Regions from separate parts of the Paenibacillus sp. J22R98 genome, predicted to be linked through region 2. Evidence: a T-box and tRNA genes for the amino acid it is inferred to sense, from the RefSeq annotation. Region 2 holds a T-box; the other regions hold tRNA genes.

The links. The T-box of region 2 lies ahead of leuS (leucine--tRNA ligase). A T-box ahead of a tRNA ligase gene usually reads a tRNA of that ligase, here a tRNA-Leu.
Region 1: it has a tRNA-Leu gene. The T-box ahead of leuS (leucine--tRNA ligase) is inferred to sense a tRNA for this amino acid. The anticodon was not compared.
Region 3: it has a tRNA-Leu gene. The T-box ahead of leuS (leucine--tRNA ligase) is inferred to sense a tRNA for this amino acid. The anticodon was not compared.
Region 4: it has a tRNA-Leu gene. The T-box ahead of leuS (leucine--tRNA ligase) is inferred to sense a tRNA for this amino acid. The anticodon was not compared.

The regions. Positions count from the first base shown of each region.
Region 1 is NZ_JBXENW010000001.1:398,079-403,220, reverse strand. Features, by position in the region: gene AC50Y3_RS01890 (glycoside hydrolase family 95 protein) at 1-1,917, opposite strand, end outside; gene AC50Y3_RS01885 (helix-turn-helix domain-containing protein) at 2,075-2,938, shown strand; tRNA gene AC50Y3_RS01880 (tRNA-Leu) at 3,009-3,095, opposite strand; gene AC50Y3_RS01875 (TFIIB-type zinc ribbon-containing protein) at 3,204-3,593, opposite strand; gene AC50Y3_RS01870 (hypothetical protein) at 3,662-3,871, opposite strand; gene AC50Y3_RS01865 (hypothetical protein) at 3,960-4,280, opposite strand; gene AC50Y3_RS01860 (xanthine phosphoribosyltransferase) at 4,370-4,939, opposite strand; gene AC50Y3_RS01855 (hypothetical protein) at 5,129-5,142, shown strand, end outside.
Region 2 is NZ_JBXENW010000003.1:51,721-56,862, forward strand. Features, by position in the region: gene AC50Y3_RS10190 (class I SAM-dependent DNA methyltransferase) at 1-709, shown strand, start outside; T-box leader at 778-1,008, shown strand; gene leuS (leucine--tRNA ligase) at 1,091-3,535, shown strand; gene comER (late competence protein ComER) at 3,609-4,448, opposite strand; gene AC50Y3_RS10205 (ComEA family DNA-binding protein) at 4,625-5,142, shown strand, end outside.
Region 3 is NZ_JBXENW010000001.1:431,837-436,978, forward strand. Features, by position in the region: gene AC50Y3_RS01985 (transglutaminase domain-containing protein) at 1-2,226, shown strand, start outside; gene AC50Y3_RS01990 (glycoside hydrolase family 18 protein) at 2,242-3,300, shown strand; tRNA gene AC50Y3_RS01995 (tRNA-Leu) at 3,395-3,481, shown strand; gene AC50Y3_RS02000 (exosporium protein C) at 3,672-4,085, shown strand; gene AC50Y3_RS02005 (divergent polysaccharide deacetylase family protein) at 4,219-5,037, shown strand; gene AC50Y3_RS02010 (N-acetylmuramoyl-L-alanine amidase family protein) at 5,005-5,142, opposite strand, start outside.
Region 4 is NZ_JBXENW010000001.1:413,362-418,503, forward strand. Features, by position in the region: gene AC50Y3_RS01920 (glycoside hydrolase family 27 protein) at 1-843, shown strand, start outside; gene AC50Y3_RS01925 (SGNH/GDSL hydrolase family protein) at 901-2,049, shown strand; tRNA gene AC50Y3_RS01930 (tRNA-Leu) at 2,146-2,232, shown strand; gene AC50Y3_RS01935 (ABC transporter substrate-binding protein) at 2,726-4,162, shown strand; gene AC50Y3_RS01940 (extracellular solute-binding protein) at 4,263-5,142, shown strand, end outside.

The DNA of each region.
Region 1 (5,142 bases), on a different contig from region 2:
ATGAAGTCTGGCTCTTCCCGCTGCGAACATAGCAAGCGTAAATTCCACGTCCTCCAAATCTGCGCCACGCTGCCGATTATCTAGTGTCTGCCTTGCTGCTGCAGCAAGGTCAGGCGTGCCATCCGGTGTAATTTCTCTACCCGGATACAATCCGTACAGATGCGATAAATGGCGATGATCAGGCTGAGCCTCGCCATAATCCTGCAGCCATTCCTGCAGCTGTCCGCCTCGTCCAACCGCAAGCGGCGGGAGAAGCGGCAGTGCCGCCATCATTTGTGAACAAAAGGCATCATCAGCTCCTAACCGCGATGAGGCATCGATGAGAAATTCAAACAGTTCACGTACAAGCATCGTATCCATGACCGAACCCATCGACATCGTATAGGATGCTGTTTGCACCCCGCCCGGATAGAAGCTGTTCTCCGGTGAATTGGAAGGCCCTGTGACCAGTTGTCCGGTCTCCGGGTGAACCGCCATATAATCCAGATAGAATATAGCCGCATCTCGCAATACCGGATAGGCGAGATTCTTCAGAAAAACTTCGTCTCGGCTAAATTCGTAATGCTCAATAAGCTGAGTCGCCAGCCATAGGCCGCCGGTAACATTGAGCCCCCACGAGTAGTGCCAGCCCGGTGCCGCGAATCCCCAAGCATTCGTGAACACATGCGCTACCCAGCCCTCGCAGCCGTAGAAATCCTGTGCCGCTTGGCGTCCGGATTTCGCCAGCTGCTCCACGAAGCGAAGCAGCGGCAGATGGCATTCCGCTAAATTTCCGGTCTCCGCCGGATAATAATTCATCTCCGTGTTCACATCCAGATGGAAATCACAGCTCCACGCCATGCGCGCCGCTTCCCCGTCGTTCCAAATTCCCTGAAGATGCATGGGCAGCCTGGAGTCCTCACGGGAACCGGCAATCATAAGATAACGGCCATATTGATAGAACAAAGCGAACAGCTGCGGATCGTCATGACCGCCATTCTCGCGCATGTGCAGCATTCTTTTGTCAGTTGTAACGGTTGCGAGCTCTTCCGAACGAGACGATGCCGAAGCAAGCGCAATGGTTACGCGCTCATACAGCTTGCGGTAATCCGCAATATGCGCGGCTTTCAAAGCATCGAACCCTTTATGGGACGCATTTTCTATTCTCCATGCAGGCTCTTCCTTCCATTGCTCATCCACTCTGCCGTAATCGGTTGCTGCCGTGAAATAGAGGCATGCCTCATCAGCTTGCTCTACGACTATCGCATCTCCTTGAATACTCACCGTTCCGCCGCGTACGATTACGCTCACTATACCTCGTCCATTCACACCGCATGTGCCATCGCTGTGTACGTTCTCGGTGGCTTGTCCGTTGAAATATAGCGAACCGCTTCCTTCTTCGCTCGCTCCTGCCCATGAATGGAAAGTAGAAGATCTGCCTTCGATTGCGACTGAAAAAGATAGTGAACCCGGCTGATCACTTCTATAACGAGCTGCGATAGCATGATCGGCATGCGTCGCGAACATTTCGCGTTCATATCGCGTGCCGCCTGAAGTATAGCCGGTGCGTACGATCGCTTCCTCCAGATCCAATTCCCTTGCAAAGCCTTCCTCCGAATGGCCAAAATAGATCTTCACATCGCACATGGACACATTCGTTCCGAAATTACCTTTCGTCGGCATCAGCTGCTGTTCAACTAGTCGTTCGCCATTGGCATAATCGCCTTCGAAGAACAGTTCTCTCATTGCGGCTAAGCCTGCTTTCCCCTCAGAACGGCTGGGCGTTCGCTCACTCTGGCCCGACCAATAAGTCGTTTCCGTCAAGTGCCATGTCTCGGTCTCCGCTCCGCTGCAAACAACGGCACCCAGGCTTCCATTTCCGATCGGCAGTCCCTGCGTCCAATTCGAAGCGGAACGGTCATACCATATTTTCATCATCGCTCACTCCTTGAAGAAGTTGATGCTTTCATCCGTACATGAAAGCAGGTACATATTTCGAATTTCCTCTATTTATCGTATCATTGAAAGGTATATTCGTATTTGGTCACTCATCCAAAAGTTAACGAAAAATCCGGTAACGAAAGGAATTACCGCGGTGAAGAAACTGACAGAACTTACTCCATTCCTTGGGGACTATATGCCCTATCAATATGACGGAAGCTCAAACGAAGGGCTTCGGACCTGCAGCGTATACGCCATGCATCTCTTCCCGGACGGACCCGGCGAGATGGAAGTCGACGGCAAACGGTACCCCGTCGGCAGAAGAACGCTCGTTTTCCTGCGTCCCGGTCAACCTCATGCCTTTCATTTCTCACCGGAGCATCCGCAATCTTCCTACAATCTCTACTTCGATCTATGGGAGCAGCAGGAACCGCGTTCTTTGAATCGCTTCTTCTTCCGATATCCGGAGAAGTTTCAGCCGCATACCGCCACACCGACATTACCTTGCGAAGAGCTGGACAGCATGCCAAGCGTCTTCTCGCTGCAGGCACATCCGCTGCTCTTCGATCTGCTGCATCTCATCTCCAAGTCATTCGAGGATTTAAGCTGCCATCGGCAAGAAACGGTTAACAGCTTGTTTTACGGCTGGATGCTGGCTTGGTACAATGCCGTCCATACGCATCAGCCGAGCGACTATCGGATCGTTCGGCTGCTGGCTAGGCTCGATGCCCATCCGGAGAAAAGAGAGCCCGTATCGGATTGGTGGAGGTCATGCGGATTGAAGCGGACGTACTTTCACGAGCTGTTCCTGCGCGAAACCGGCTTGACTCCTAAAGCTTATCAGCACAAACAATTAATGAAGCGAGCCTCGCAAATTATCCAGGAGAGCGATCTCAGCATTACGGCCATTGCAGAGAAGCTCGGTTACACGTCGATCCATTCGTTCACGCGGCATTTCACCGCGCATTTCGGACTGAGTCCTAGGCAATTCCGTACTAGCCCCCGAGGCTTGCGTTAAGGGATCTACCTCAGCTTAAGTGCAAAAAAAGAAGCCTTGCATAGGCAAGGCTTCTCTGTGTTTGTATAATTGGTGCGGTCGAGAGGACTCGAACCTCCACGGCTGTTACACCACTAGAACCTGAATCTAGCGCGTCTGCCAATTCCGCCACGACCGCATCTGGCAGATGTGGTTGCATACAAGCTGCAATCACGTTTTTTATTATGGCATCCGGTTCAGGCGAAGTCAAGATGAAGAACGAAAGTTGAAATTTTCTAACTATAGATCAATCGAACAAGTCTCCGAAAACATCGAGCATCGTTTTCTTCTTGCGCGGCTTACCGTATTTGTCATAACCGTTCTTATCATACCCGTGAGAGTCATACCCGTTCTGGCTGTAGCCTTTGCCGGTATTGTAATTGTAATCCTGACCCTGACTGCGGTGGCGATCACGATCTTGGTCGTAATGAGTCTCATTCGGCGAATACGCAGGATTGACATTCACGCTGCGCTCCAAGCGGTCATAATCATCGCGAGCCTCTTTGACACCGCGTACAAGCTTGTCCAGCTCGCCGCGATCCAGCCATACCCCTTTACAATCCGGGCAAACGTCGATCAGAACGCCGTCTTTCTCTACCTCGCGCATACGAACATCTGAACATACAGGACATTTCATTCATATAACCTCCAGTAACGTTTGTTACAACAATACGAATGAACCTGCATTTTGTTTCAACTTTTTGCTTACAGCTCTGTTCGAGGTGCAGTCACCGGCTCATAAACATAGCTTCTGCTAAGCTTTACTACTCTGCGGCTGCGCTTGCGAATGACGACGGAGTCCGCATCCCACGCAACAACAATGCCCAGCACATCATTGGCTTCCATCCCATCTCTCACGACACGCACCGAAGTTCCGGCAACCCGAAATTGATCCAACTGTTCTTCCGATATCATCCTCAATCGCTCCATTTCTATAAAAAAACCTCAATACGGCAGTTAATGCCAGCATTGAGGTCTTTCGATTCACTTGTTAGTTCTGCGCTCAGCTAACATGCTCTTTCGAATCATTCGTTTCATACCATTCATCCAGAACCCGGGAAGACATGACACGGCTCGTGATATACTCCGCTTGTTTCTCGGTGAATTGTTCTTTCCAATCCATCTCTAGCTCTGTCGAGAGCTTCACAATCGTAAGGAGTTCGGACCATGCAACATACCGTTTATACCAGAAAAACTGCGGATGCTCAATCATATAAGGGTACAAGTCATCAAAATCAGTATGCTTGCAGTCAAGAGCACGTTCGAAATGGTTCTTCGCTTCCGACAATTTGGTTACTAAATAATCAGCAGATAATTGTCCCATATAGTTGTGCCTCCAATCCGTCACTTACGATCATTATAAGCCAATTCATTCAACTCGAAAAGATGATGATCATGGAAATTAACTGGAACTTATTCGAAACGAATTTTTCCGCCATCCAGTGAAGCAATTCGCACCAGCGATTCTACGCGAATGCCTTGTTCGCGAATCGTACGAGCACCGGCCTGGAAGGATTTCTCCACGACGATGCCAAGTCCTGCCAAGGTTGCACCGGAACGCTCAATAATTTTGATTAGACCACGTGCTGCATCGCCATTAGCGATGATATCGTCGATGAACAGTACGGTATCATCAGGCGTTAGGAATTGACGGGAAACCATAATGTCCGTTACAATGCCTTTCGTGAATGACGGTACGCGTTCGCAATAGGCATCCGGATCAGCGATAAGTGTTTTCTTCCGACGTGCAAAAACGAGCGGTACCCCAAGCGCAAGGGCTGTCGTAAAAGCAACCGGTATGCCGGACGATTCCACTGTGATTACTTTCGTAATCGGCGTTTCAGCATATAGACGCGCAAATTCTTTACCCATTTCTTGCGTAAGAATCGGGTCGACCTGATGATTTAACAGGGCATCCAGCTTAAGTACATCTTGATTTAGAATAGAGGCTTCACGCAGTATGCGTTCTTTTAGCAGTTCCATTCGCTTTCCCTCCACCAAAAAAATCTTTTCCGTTAAAGGTATCATATGGGGCACCAAAAGCGCAACTAATCGGCAAAAAATAACATGAAAACTGCGCTAATCATTGCAACTTTTTTCCATTGCCAACGTCTAACTATATAACAACGAAGTGGTCGGATGCTGGACGAACATCAAGGAGGTGTGACACGAATGACACGAATGAT
Region 2 (5,142 bases):
GATGCCGTATCCGCAGTGGCTGAAGTTCGCAGAGGATTGCTGGAAGCGATACGGAACGCCTAAGACTGTCGTTGATCTGGGATGCGGAACAGGCAGCATTGCGATTCCGCTGGCACGAAGCGGTTATCAGGTCTACGCGATTGATCTTTCCTCCGATATGCTGACCATTGGGCAAAGCAAGTGGGGGGATGAACCTTCACGCAGCGGCGGCTCGATTACTTGGCTTCAGCAGGATATGACCGAGTGGGAGATCGGCGAAGAGGTCGATGCCGTTATCTCTTTCTGCGATTGCATCAACTATCTGACGGAGGAAGAAGAGGTCCAAGCCGCTTTTCAGGCAACCTATCAAGGCTTGAAGTCAGGCGGTCTGTTCCTTTTTGATGTCCATGCGCCGAAGACGTTAGCTAGGTATGCGGATGAGCAGCCTTTTGTACTCGATGATCCGGATGTGGCTTACATTTGGACCTGCGAGCTGGATGAAGAGCGAGTTGAGATCGAGCACCGGCTGACGATATTTGCGCAGGAGAGCGGTCCGCGAGACAGTTATTCTCGCATTGAGGAGACGCACGTACAACGGGCGTATGACGCGGAGTGGATTCGGGAATCACTGCTAATGGCAGGATTCAGTCATGTGGAGCAATTTGCGGATTTCACGATGGATGAGGCTAATTCGGAATCAGAACGGCTGTTTTTTGCGGCAATCAAGTGAAAATGACAGATTCCGGGCGTTCTATGCCTTGACATGACAGGATTCGCTTCTTTATAATCGAACTATCTATTTAGGTGTTGAAGAGGAGCAGTAGCTTTAGCAGCGTTTGGATCAGAGAGCCGGCGGTAGGTGCAAGCCGGACCAACGTGAAGTGAACTCGCCTTGGAGCCGCGCGTGAACACGATTTCAGTGGTAAACGTGCCGTTTCGCCTGCGTTAAGGGCAAAGAGTGAGCAGCGACAAAGCATGTCGTTTGCTAACTAGGGTGGTACCACGGGAGAATAATCTCTCGTCCCTAGCGTTGTCGCTAGGGACGGGAGTTTTTTTGTTTTCTAATAAGGACTGGTTTGGCATGGAAGAGAGAATAGGGAGGCAATTCGTTATGACACAGGAACGCCAGGATCAACAGGGATATAACCCGTTAGTCATTGAGCCGAAATGGCAGAAGCATTGGGATGAGAACAAGTCGTTCAAGACGACCGAGGATGCAGGGAAACCGAAATTCTACGCACTTGATATGTTCCCTTATCCATCCGGAGCGGGACTTCATGTCGGCCATCCGGAAGGTTACACCGCAACAGATATCGTCTCGCGTTATAAGAGAATGCGCGGCTATAACGTGCTTCATCCGATGGGCTGGGATGCATTCGGTTTGCCTGCTGAGCAGCATGCGCTGGATACCGGTGAACACCCGCGTGAGATTACGGTCAAGAACATCAACAATTTCCGCCGTCAAATTAAATCGCTAGGTTTCTCCTACGATTGGGACCGCGAATTCAGCACAACAGATCCGGACTACTACAAGTGGACGCAGTGGATCTTTATTCAGCTGTTCAATAAAGGCTTGGCTTATGTAGCCGAAGTGCCGGTTAACTGGTGTCCGGCGCTTGGTACGGTTCTTGCCAATGAGGAAGTCATCAACGGCTTGAGCGAGCGCGGCAACCATCCGGTTATTCGTAAGCCGATGCGCCAATGGGTGCTGCGCATTACGGAATACGCAGAGCGTTTGCTTGAAGATTTGGAAGAGCTGGATTGGACCGAGAGTATTAAAGACATGCAGCGCAACTGGATCGGTAAATCCAAAGGCGCGGAAGTTACGTTCGCCATCGACGGACATGATGCATCCCTTGTTGTATTTACGACTCGTCCGGATACGCTCTTCGGAGCTTCGTACTGCGTACTTGCGCCGGAGCACGAGCTGGTAGATGTGATTACAACTTCCGCGCAGCAAGCAGCTGTAAAGGATTATCAAGAAACAGCCGCACGCAAGAGCGACCTTGAGCGTACGGATCTGAATAAAGACAAGAGCGGCGTATTCACCGGTGCTTATGCAGTCAATCCGGTTAACGGTGCGCTTGTTCCGATTTGGATTGCCGATTACGTCCTTGCCGGTTATGGCACAGGCGCAATTATGGCCGTTCCGGGACATGATCAACGCGACTGGGAATTTGCAAAGCAGTTCGATTTGCCGATTGTAGAAGTCGTTCAAGGCGGCGATGTGCTGGCAGAAGCTTTCGCAGGCGACGGTCCGCATGTGAATTCCGGATTCTTGGACGGTCTGAGCAATGAAGCGGCGATTGCACGCGCTATCGAATGGCTGGAAGCGGAAGGCAAAGGCCAAGGCAAAGTGACTTACCGTCTTCGCGATTGGCTGTTCAGCCGTCAGCGCTACTGGGGCGAGCCGATTCCGATTCTCCATTTGGAAGACGGCAAAATGAAGCCGGTGCCGGATGATCAATTGCCGCTGCTGCTTCCTGACGTGGATCAAATCAAACCATCGGGTACAGGCGAATCTCCGCTTGCGAATGTAACGGAGTGGGTCGAAACGATCGATCCGGAAACCGGTTTGCGCGCGCGTCGCGAAACGAACACGATGCCGCAATGGGCCGGCAGCTGCTGGTACTACCTGCGTTTCATTGATCCGCATAACGATAAAGAATTGTGCTCCAAAGAGAAACAAGCCGAGTGGCTTCCGGTTGATCTGTATATCGGCGGCGCTGAGCATGCCGTGCTTCACTTGCTGTATGCACGCTTCTGGCATAAAGTGCTCTACGATATCGGCGTAGTGGATACGAAAGAACCGTTCCATAAGCTGGTTAATCAAGGCATGATCTTGGGTACCAACAATGAGAAAATGAGTAAATCACGCGGTAACGTTATCAATCCGGACGATATCGTGAACGTATACGGCGCTGACACACTTCGTATGTACGAAATGTTCATGGGGCCGCTTGAAGCGACTAAGCCTTGGAACACAAACGGCGTTGAAGGCATGTACCGCTTCTTGGCTCGCGTATGGCGCTTGTTCGTTACGGACAGCGGAGAGCTTGCTGAGAAAATCGGCGGCAGCGGCGATGTGTCCGAAGCGTTCAAACGCACATGGCACCGTACCGTGAAGAAGATTACCGATGATTACGAGAACCTTCGTTTCAATACGGCGATCAGCCAGTTGATGATTTTCGTCAACGATGCTTACAAAGCGGAATCCTTGCCACGCGAAGCAATGGAGAGCTTTGTTCAAATGCTTTCGCCGCTTGCGCCGCACATTGCGGAAGAGCTGTGGTCGAAGCTGGGTCGTACGGATGCCTTAACTTATGCGGCATGGCCGACTTTCGATGAATCGTTGACCGTTGACCAAGAAGTTGAAATCGTCGTACAAGTGAACGGCAAAATCGTTGAGCGGATTTCAATTGCTGCAGATACGGACGAAGCAGAGATGGAGCGAATCGCGAAGGAGTCCGAGAAAGTAGCGGAAGCAATCGCAGGGAAAACCGTTCGCAAGCTGATCGTCGTTAAAGGCAAGCTGGTTAATATCGTAGTAGGCTAAACAAAGCGTGGGTTCTACCGCATCCACAAATAATAAAGAAAGAGGTGAGCGACCTCTTAACGCAAAGCATGCGTTAAGGGCCGTTCACCTCTTTGCCGTATAAGGACACTTTTACACGTTCTAAATCTTCGTTGTATTTGGCATGTGTGGCTCGAATGAGCCGATTGAACACGCCGTCCAGCTCATTATTTAGCAGCGCCAGCGCTTGTGCAGTAATACCGCCGGGCACTGCAACACGTCGTTGCAGTTCCTCAGGTGACATGCCGCCCGCCGTTAAGAGCTGGCCTGTGCCTAAGAGCATTTCGCTGGCAACGATACGCGCCTCATCACGCGGAATGTTCGTTTCCTCTGCGGCCGCATCGATGAAACGCTGGAGGAGGTAAGACATGATGGCCGGACCGCAGCTGGATAAATCCGAGACGATTCGCGTATGCTGCTCTTTGATTGGCATCGGCTCGCTGATATAGGAGAGCAGATGGTTCAAGCGATTCTTATCGGCTTCGGTCATCCGGTCGCCGAACATACACAAGGATACGCCGCTGCACATATAGTTTGTGATGCTCGGAATGACTTTGGCTACTTTACAAGGAAGCGATTCCTCCAGCTGCTCGATCATAACCGGACTTGTGATCGAGATGACAATCTGCTGCGGCTGGATGACATCGCGGATTTGGTCGATGACGTTTTTGAACTCCATCGGTTTAATACATAGAAAGATCAGATCCTGATCGATGACGGCATCGCGGTTCGAAGGGACAGCCTGAAGACCGGGATGGCGGTCAGCTAAGCAGATTGCTTTTGCTAAAGTACGGTTGCTGGCTGTTATTTGCGACGGCTTCAGAGCTCCCGATCCGATAAACGTATCGATGAGCAAGCTGCCCATGCTTCCAATCCCGATAAATCCGACATTCATCGCAATCCCTCCTATGCGCTATAAGGCGATCAGCGCAGCTTTAACACAGTAATGGGTAAGTGGAGCGGTAAAGTATTTATGGTGCTCTTACTACGTTATGCCGGGCAGCAAGGACATCATGACCAGCAATAACGATAAAAATGACAAAGTTTTCTAAATTGGGGAGGAGTATAGGTATGCTGCAAAAAGGAACAGACCGAATAGATCGGCAAAAGCTATTGATTTATGCCATGTTTCTCGCCGCGATCCTATTGGCTGTCATTGCTATCGTACATCCGAAGGCTGCGGAGCCGCCAGGCTGGGTTTCGGTGAATGAGGAGGTAGACAGGGCATTAAAGCCGCTTGAGCAGCGAATAGCCGACAAACAATTGGGCGGCGGTGCGGAACCGACACCTGATGTGGCAGCGGTACAGTCAAACGATGCTTTGGTTAGAGAGACTGCACCGGAAGCTGCTGGTACAAAGCCAGTTGCTGCGGGTAATGAGAAAGAGGTGCGTTCAGATGATGCGACTGGTGGGAAGATCGACATCAACCACGCCACGGCTGAGGAGCTGGATGCGATTCCCGGTATTGGTGCCTCCAAAGCCAAAGCGATTATTGAGGATCGGGAGAAAAACGGTTTCTATAACAGCTTAGAGGATTTGCTTCGCGTGAAAGGCATAGGTCCGAAGCTGCTTGAGAAAATGAAATCTTC
Region 3 (5,142 bases), on a different contig from region 2:
GAAGATGCGATCTTGGAAACGAATCATTGGTGCTACGAGAAAGCAACATACATCGGCAATGATCCGCGAACGGTCTCGCCGCTGACGCTGATTCGTACAACGCTCGGACGATGCGGGGAAGAGTCGACTTTGGCTGTTGCAGCGCTGCGCAGCCTCTGTATTCCGGCGAGGCAGTGCTACACGCCGCGCTGGGCACATTCGGACTCGAACCATGCCTGGGTGGAAGCGTGGGCGGAAGGCAGCTGGCATTTTATCGGGGCATGCGAGCCTGAGCCGCGGCTCAATGAAGGATGGTTCAGCGCGCCGGCGCGAAGAGCGATGCTTATTAACACGCGCGTACCTTCGCAATATCCGGGGCCGGAATCGATAACCCTCGCGCACGAATGGTACACGGAAATTAATTTGCTGGATGGGTATGCACCAAGTCGCAACATAGTAGTAAGAATTCAAGACATGGATAGTCGTCCGGTATCAGGTGCTGCCGTGTCGTTTCAAGTTTATAATTTCGCGGAATTTACACCGATCGCCAAATTAACGACAGATGCTAATGGTGAAGTATCGCTTACTACAGGCTATGGAGATTTGCTAGTTCGCGCCGTAGACGGATCTATGTGGGGCGAAAGTAAACTATCCGTATCTAAGCAGGACTCGTTTATCCTTACGATTAGTACTCAAGAGCAGCAAGATGGCATCGTCGAGTTCGATATGGTTCCTCCGCCGGAGCTGCCTGCCGATGAAGCGTCAGCTGTATCGGAAGAGGCGCTTCAGCAACATCGCAACCGACTGCAGCAAGGGGCAGCCATTCGCAAAAGCTTCGAGGATACGTTTGTTAGTGAGGCACGCGCGGGTGAGATTGCTGATGAGCTTGGTCTTCCGGCAGAGCGAGTATGGCCTGTTCTTCGCAAGGCGCGCGGGAACAGTCATGAAATCGCAGCTTTTCTGCAGGAGCAGACAGCAACATATGGAGAATGGCCGCTGCGCTTGCTTGAGAGCTTAAACGATAAAGATTTGACCGATACGTTCCGCCCTGCGTTGCTCGATCATTTGAAAGGGTCGCTGCCTTATGCGGACTTATTTGAAGAAGACATGTTCTCGCGTTATGTACTGTGTCCGCGTGTTTTGTTCGAAATGATTGGCCCTTATAAACAATTTTTTCAAGAAATATTGCTTGCAGAAGAGATCGCGGACTATCAGCTGGACCCAACTAAGCTTGTCCGTCATCTGCTTCTGAAGTTTGAAGTTGTCGAGGATATGACGTACTATCAAGGGTCTGCGATGCCTTCCGGCAGCTATCGCCTTCTGAAAGGCGACCGTATCTCACGTGACATTCTGTACGTGGCGCTTTGCCGGAGCATCGGTATTCCTGCGAGGCTTCATCCCAGTGAGCGTAAGCCGCAGTACTGGCTGAATGATAGCTGGCATGATGCTCGTTTCGAACAAGTAAGCACTCTTACTCCGACTGCGGTGATCGGGGAAGTGCTGCTGAAGCGTGATCCGGAAGCTCCGGCTGATGCGGAAGAGGCAGCCTATTTCCGGAACTTCTCTTTTGCCAGACTGGAGAATGGCATGTATCAATCGTTATTTTATCCACATGGTCAAACCAATGTGTACGATCAGCCCTTTGAGCTAGAAGTGGGCCGCTATCGGATGACGGCTGGTACGAGGCAGAAGGACGGTTCCGTGCTCGTTCGCTTTACTTATTTTACAGTACTGGAAGGTGCGCGTGGGGAACTGCCTTTGTCGTTCCGGTATCCGAGTAGTGAAGTGCCGGTCATTGGGGAGGCTGACCCGACTTGGCGATTTACTCGCCAGGATGGAACATCAGCAACACTGAGCGAATTGACACAGGGCAGAAGCGCAGTGTTGGCATGGATCGAGCCGGAGCGCGAGCCTTCCAAGCATTTGCTCCGAGAAATTAAAGAGCTTGTAGGTGCTTATGATGCACTTGGCATGCCTATTATCATGGCTGACGGTGAGGAAGGCCGGACGGCATCTTTTGAACCTGCTTCCTATGAAGGATATCCGGTTGATTTCTCGTTCGTTCACGATCGTGATTTCGTCATCCACCAGGCAAGCGGAAAGCTTCTTGGGTCGGATGCGGCGTCCCTTCCATTCGTAGTGGTCGTAGATAAAGAAGGCGGCATTCGATATGTAACCGCAGGCTATAAGCTGGGGATCGGTAGAGAAGTACTTCAAATAGGGACACGTCTAACAGATGAGAAATAAGGAGGAAAACTAATTATGACATCAACATCCAACTATTATTCGGTTGGTTATGTCGGCGATTCATGGCTTCCGAAACTAACCAAAGAAAATGCATTGAAGCTGACTCATATTAATATTGCTTTCGGCCATGTAGTCAACGATGAAATCTCCATTGGCCATTTGAAGCATTTAGCCAGTCTGCAAACGATCAAGTCCTATAATCCTAAATTAACGATTTTGTTGTCCGTTGGTGGATGGAGTGCAGGCGGGTTCTCCGAAGCTGCTTCTACGCCGGAGGGCAGGAAACGGATGGCTGAAACAGCTGTAGCCATTCTGGACAGCTATGCGATCGATGGCATTGATTTGGATTGGGAATATCCGTGTTACGGCGTAGCGGGGATCGCCTCGAGCCCGGCCGACAAAAGCAATTTCACGTTACTTTTGAAAGAACTCAGAGAGGCATTAGATCAACTTGGCGCACGAAACAACCGACATTATTTGCTGACCATCGCGGCGGGAGCGGACCAATACTACATAGACGGGACCGAGATGGATCAGGTTCAGCGCTACTTGGATTACGTGCAATTGATGACCTACGACATGCGCGGCGGTTTTCAGACATTGACCGGTCACCACACGAATCTGTTTGCCTCAACAGGTGATTTGTTCCGCATTAGCGTGGAGGCTTCTGTTCGAATGTTTATTGCAGCAGGTGTGCCTCGCGAGAAGATCGTTATCGGCGCGGCCTTCTACTCGCGGATGTGGAAGGATGTTCCGAACGTCAATAACGGCTTCCTTCAGATGACTGCTGGAGCGGGTGGCTACGGGCCTGATTTCACCCGTTTGGCTAACGATTATATCGAGAAGAATGGTTATACACGATTCTGGGACGATGAAGCGAAAGCGCCATTCCTATACAATGGCAATCAGTTTATCTCGTATGAGGATGAGGAATCGCTTCATCACAAATGTGAGTTTGTTAAGAATGAAGGACTGGGCGGGGTCATGTTCTGGGAGTACTGCTGCGATACAACTTTCCGATTGTTGGATGCGATCGACAAGGGATTGGGTAAAGCCAGAACGGTTACAAAATAATGCGGTTTCATATTCATGTTTGACACTGCTATTCTATTCATGGTAAAGTATTTTTACTGCTTCAAACAATAGATTGAATCAGGAACTGCCAGATGCGGTCGTGGCGGAATTGGCAGACGCGCTAGATTCAGGTTCTAGTGGTGTAACAGCCGTGGAGGTTCGAGTCCTCTCGACCGCACCATACTTTCAAACTTACCCCAGATGATTCTGGGGTTTATTTTTTTTTTATAACAAAACAAAGTAAAACTGCCGGTTCACAATGAACCCGGCAGTTTTTTAGTTCACATAATGGATGAAACACAACTCGTCCACACCAAAGCAAAATGATTTTCATAGAATAACCTATCTGGTAGGAAAGGAGTTGATCATTCATGGTGAAAATCATTGATTATAATGTTAGTGTACCTGCAGTCGTTACGAACCAAGTGCATATTCCGGTTCCGCAAACACCTGCCAAAACGATCCTAGCAGAGCTTGGTATCTTCATCGCTCCTGAGCACCATAATAATCGTGTTGAGCTGATTGCGACAATTGGCGCAGCAGGAACTGATGGTGTTGCAGAAGTACTGTTCCGTGTATTCCGCGGCACACAAGAAATCTATTACGCGCTGCAAGGCTTCGAAACAGGCTACGAACAATTTGGCGTTGTCACGCTTCAAGTCATCGATATCAACGTGCCTACTGGTGCACACGGTTATTCGCTGTATGTGGAGAAACTTACTGCTTCTAGCGAAGCTGCTGTCGTTGGCCCAATCAATCTTAGCGCAACCGTTTACGCGGTTTAAGAAATTTCAGCATGCTTGAAGGACGAGGACAGCCTCGTCTTTCTTGTTTGGTTCTTTTACATATATTTCCCTTTATTTACAAACAATGAAGGTATGGTAACTACCTTTATGTACAAAAGGAGAAATAAAAAGGATGCAACATAAAACTATGCTGGCGGGGATTATCACAGCCGCTGCATTATTACTGGCTCCAACTACCGGTGCAGCAATGGCGTCTCCGGTAAACGAGAAAAAAGTAGAATTAAAAGGTCATCGGCAGGTAGCGATTGTCATCGATGATTTTGGCAACGGAATGACGGGCACGCCGGAGATGATGGAGCTTCCTGTACGTTTTACCGTTGCTGTCATGCCATTCATGCCGACAACGAAACAAGATGCAGAGCTCGCGTTCAAAAGAGGCGACGACGTGATCGTCCATATGCCTATGGAACCCGTTCGAGGCAAGCCGGAATGGCTTGGGCCGGGTGCGATCACGACAAGCATGAGCGATGCTGAAATCCGCAAACGGGTAGAGGCAGCTATTGCCGACGTTCCGCATGCCGTAGGAATGAACAATCATATGGGCTCTAAAGTAACAGCGGATGAACGTGCCATGCGTGCGGTGTTATCCGTCGTCAAGGAACATGGGTTGTTCTTCTTGGACAGCAGAACAACCTATAAGACGGTGCTCCCAAAGGTGACAGCCGAGCTCGGCGTGCCGCTGTTATCCAATCAAGTTTTCTTAGACGATGTATACACGACGAATCATATTTCCAAGCAGGTTGGGGTGCTTCGTAAATATCTGGAGAGCAATGACAGCTGCGTCATAATCGGCCATGTTGGACCTCCCGGAAAACTAACAGCCGCGGTGCTAAAGGATGCCATTCCGCGGCTGCAGTCTACGACCAGCTTCGTGAAGCTATCTGAGATGGTGGTGCCTTCAGCGGAGAAGGATATAATTCCGCACTCCTGATGAAATCGCCTCAGCCAATTGAAGCTGCATGCGAGGGTTCAGCAGCATACTTCGGTCGCCCTCGTGGCTTAGAAAACCCAGCTCGACGATAACGGCTGGCTGTTT
Region 4 (5,142 bases), on a different contig from region 2:
CAGACTGTATATGCAATTAGCGGCCTCGCGAACGGCACACATACGCTGAAGGCGGTCAAGAAATCGGGCACTTATATGCTCTTGGACAAATTGCGCTTCAACGTACCGTCCGACATCGCTGTCAATGACACGGATACAACGATTACTTACTCCGGCACGTGGACGTATAACGGCAGCAGAGGCTTCGGCGATTATCAGGACGACGTGCATTACACGTCGACGAATAACAACTATGCGCAGTATACGTTTAATGGTACCGGCGTTGAGCTGGTAACGGAGAAGGAAGCAGGGCAAGGGGATATCGATATATATATCGATAATGTGTTTAAAGGTACTGTAAGTACCTATAACGCAACTCGGTTGACGCAGCAGAGCGTGTATCGGATATCCGGCTTAACGAGCGGCAGCCATACAATCAAAGCGGTTAAGAAATCAGGCACGTACATGCTTATTGACGCGTTCAAGGTCATCTCCAATAAAACGCAAATCAATAATACGGACGCGGGACTTACGTATTCCGGAGCGTGGTCATTAAACGGCAACCGGGGGTTCGGAGATTACAACAACGACGTCCATTTTACACAAACGAACAATGATTATGTCCAGTATACGTTTACGGGAACAGGCATTGAGTACATCACGGAGAAGGAAGCGGGGCAGGGCGACGTTGATATTTACATCGATAACGTCTTCAAGGCGACGGTCAGTACGTATAATGCTACAAGGCTTACGAACCAAGTTGTCTATCAGACTACGGGTCTGACCTCAGGCAGCCACACGTTCAAAGCGGTGAAGAAAACAGGCACCTATATGCTGCTGGATTCACTCCGAGTTACACCTTAATAGAAAGAGGGCGGCTCTTCGCAATTGCGGAGAGCTTGCCTTGTTGGAGGATAAATAATGAATAATATGCTGAATGTAGATTCATATTGTACAGTCCGCGAGGGCTTGCCGCGTTTCCGGAAGAAGCTGAGTCAGAACGAGCCCATTACCGTCGCTTTTCTCGGAGGATCAATTACGGAAGGCTACGGCGCTTCCGATCCCGACCGCTCCAGCTGGCGGGCGCAAACGGAGCAATATTTGCAATCTGCTTATCCTGCTGTGGAATGGACCTTCGTCAATGCTGGGGTTGGAGGAACGAATTCCACGCTCGGCGCGCATCGGTTTCAGGCGCATATCAGGGACGAGCACGACATTGACCTGTTGTTCATCGAATTCGCGGTGAATGACAGTCAGCACCGGGAGCAAACCGCTGAAGGAAGAGCAGAAACGATCCGTGGCATGGAGGGAATCGTTCGTCAGTGCCGCAGGCTTTCTCCACAGGCGGACATTGTGTTCCTCTATTCCGCGGACGAGAACAATCTGAGAGAGAAGGAACCTTTCTTCATCTCTGTTCATGAAGAGGTTGCTGCACATTATGGTCTGCCATCCGTGTCGTTCTTCCGCAGGGTACGTGATTGGCTCTGGGCAGGCGGCGGGACATGGGAGCAGCTTGCGCCGGATCGCACGCATCCGAGTGATGCCGGATATGCTTTCTATGCGGATCTATTGGTGGCATTTCTGGAAGGGGCTTTGGAGGAAAATACAGCTGAAACCCTGGATGTGATTTCATCCAACCTTCCGGTGCCGTTGCTGGAAGGCTCTTATGAGTACGCTGTTATGCGGGATTTGTCCACGGCCTACGATATGAAGCTGCTCCGGAAACAGGAGAGACCGGACAACATGGTCAACTGGCGATATGCTGCCGATCACCTGGCCTCTGATGCACAAGAGGCGGCGTTCAGCTTCGACGTGAATGGGCGAGGAGCGGGATTGCTGCTCATTTGCGGGCCGGATTCCGGTATGCTGGAATTCGCCGTTAACGATGGGCCGTTCCGGATCGTGAATCCGTTTGATGAATGGTGCCCGATGTTTTGGCGTCCAGTGCCGGTGCAGTTGGCGTTGCGTTCGCAGGTGGAACCGATGCGAATTACGGTGCGCAATACGACGATGAAGGATGAGCGAAGCACCGGGACATGGCTGCGAGTGCTTGCGCTGCTGGAGCATTGATAACTATTGTTAAGAAAATATTGACTTTGCCTAAACAATTATGGTATTTTAATAAACGCCGCTTCTGATTTACTGAAGCGACGACAACTGCCAGATGCGGTCGTGGCGGAATTGGCAGACGCGCTAGATTCAGGTTCTAGTGGTGTAACAGCCGTGGAGGTTCGAGTCCTCTCGACCGCACCATCATTCAAACCACAACCCTTCGATTTATTTCGAAGGGTTTTTTTGTCGTTATTTTAGAGATTGCTTCGCGGGCGAAGCAATTACGATCGAGAACAAACTAATAGAGATGGTAGGATATGTTTTTTTTTAGTTTCCACCTGAAAATCCACCGCCATAGCAGCCCTCCGTAAACGAACTATATACCATATTTATATGGAGTAAATGAAAATGAAGTATATCTAATCGTCGAAAATGGAGCGGTTACCTCTTTTTACATCGACTATATTGTCGAATCTATTAAATATTTCCTAAAAAGATATATTCACTATTTACAATTTTGTAAATTAGTCATAAAATGAAAACGCAAACAATTGTCAGGTTATACCTATTTCACATAATCAAGGTATACCTTCAAGCAGAGCGTCCAGAGAGGAGGCCATCCATACTTTAGCAGCTCAGCAAGGGTTTAGATGCAAGTTACTACTTTTTCTAACCAAGGGGAGGACAAAACAAAATGCGTAATGGAAACAAACGTAGTTTGATGGTCTCGGCAGCAGCATTGATGGTAGCTTTTTCGGTAGCAGGATGTGGCGCTAACAACAATACGAATAACACAACGACTAACACAGCTTCCGAAGGAGCAGCAAATACAGACACGGCGGCAACGACGAACGAAACCAATGCCACGAACACAGCTGAAACTGCTCCGGCAGAGAGCGCAGGCGATCTGAAAGGCGCGACAATCAAAATCGGTCTATGGTGGGACGGCGCTGACCCGCGCCTGATGGAAGAGAAAGATCGTGGTCCTGCGGAAGACGAGCAAATCGCGTTAATCGAAGCGGCTGAGAAGAAATATAACGGCAAAATCGAATTCGTGAAGTTCGGCGATTACGGTAAATATGTTGAGAACCTGACAACGACATCGCTTGCAGGCGATCCGTTCGCGGATGTAGTCGTGCTTGAGCTGTTCTGGTCATTCCCGGGTCTCGTAAACAAGAATTTTATCCTACCAATCGACGATATGCTGGATTTGAGCGATTCCAAGTACATTCCTTGGATGAAGAACGGCGGCAGCTACCAAGGCAAGCAATACGGATTCATTGATTCTCCTCCTTCCCCATACGGTATCTTCTATAATAAGAAGCTTGTGCAACAGCTCGGCGTTGAAGATCCATACGAATTGCAGAAGAGCGGCGCTTGGACATGGGATAAATTCCGCGAGCTGGCTAAAGCTGCAACGAAAGATCAAGACGGCGATGGCAAAACAGACGTATTCGGATACATCGGCGATATGAAAGTAAGTACGGAGCAATTCGTTTACGGTAATAAAGGCTCGTTCGATAAAGACGAGAGCGGCAACATGAAGTTCTCGATGGACAGCGCAAACTCGATCCAAGGTCTTCAGTTGGTAGCGGATATGTACAATGTGGATAAATCGATCCTGCAGCCGGCTCCGAAAGACGGCAATGACAAAGCCTTTATCGCTGGAAAAAGCGTCATGTATGGCGGCTTTAGCTGGGAGCTTGGCGGCTTGAAGGACAACATGAAGGATACAGAGCTTGGGTATGTCTTCTTCCCGAAAGCGCCTAACGCGTCGGATTACACATCCTACACGCCTTACGGCAACATGTACATGGTTTCCAAATACTCCAAGAATCCTGAAATCGCTATGAAAATCATGGACGAAATCAGCTTGCACGGCAAAAACAAAGAGCTTGCCGTAGAAAGCTGGAAAAACCAATATACGCCGGATGCACTTGATACGCGTACGCAAATGTACGACAAAATCGATTACAGCGGCAGCTACATCGCCATTCCGGATGCGGACAAATTGGTCGACAGCGTACTGAAGGACATTACGGAAGGTAAAGTAGCGCCTGCTACAGCCGTAGAGAAAGTCAAAAATCAATTTGATGCAGGCATCTCGAAGCTGCAAGCGGATTCGAAGTAACGCAATCAGCATATTTCATGTAATTTGAACGGGACACCCTCAAATCGGCTTTGATTTTCAAATGAAGACGATTTGGGGGTCCGTTTTTGTGAGGGGAACTATGAGGCGATCCTATACCAAACTTATTTCGATACTCGTTATCTTATCTGCCATCATCTATTTTGCGGCAACAACGATAGGGGGCAACTCAGATCGAACGGCTTCCGCCGAAGATCGCCCGCTTGACACTGCAAGTCTAATGAAGCTGTCGTCTTCGTTTAAGAAAGGCAGCTACGATGAATATTTGTCCAAGCACAAAGACATTCCCGAGCCAGAGTCAGACATCCTGATAGAAGCCGAAAGCTTTAATCAGGTATCAGGCATGAATGCATCCGTTGTGGAGAACTACGAAGGCGAGCAAGGGAAGATGGTCTCGACGGAAGAAACGGGATCGATTTCATGGTCCGTGGACGTAGAGCAAAGCGGCTTATATCAGATCGATATGAAGTATTTTACCGTTAAGGGTAAAGATTCGGACATCGAAAGAGGTCTGAAGATCGACGGAGAGACCCCTTTTAATGAAGCGAGAAGCCTTGTCTTCAGCCGCATTTGGAAGGATGAGAAAACCGTTTTTGATCGCGATGATAATGGCAATGATTTGGCGCCTAAGCAGATCGAGGTACCGATGTGGCAGGAGTCGCTGTTTGAGGATGCAAGTGGATATTATGAGCAGCCGTATCAGTTTTATCTTAGCAAGGGGAAACATGAGCTGACGCTGACCTCGAGTAAAGAACCGCTGGTCATCGATTATCTGAAATTAACCAAGCCGAGTAAGACCATAGCCTACGATGAACTGGAGAAGCAATACAAACAGAAGGGCTACAAACCCGTCGAAGGCTCATTTTTGAAAATTCAAGGGGAAGCCTCTTCGCTGAAATCAACGCCAATGCTCCTCCCTTACAATGACCGCTCAAGCCCGGCTGTCGAGCCCTTCCACGCAT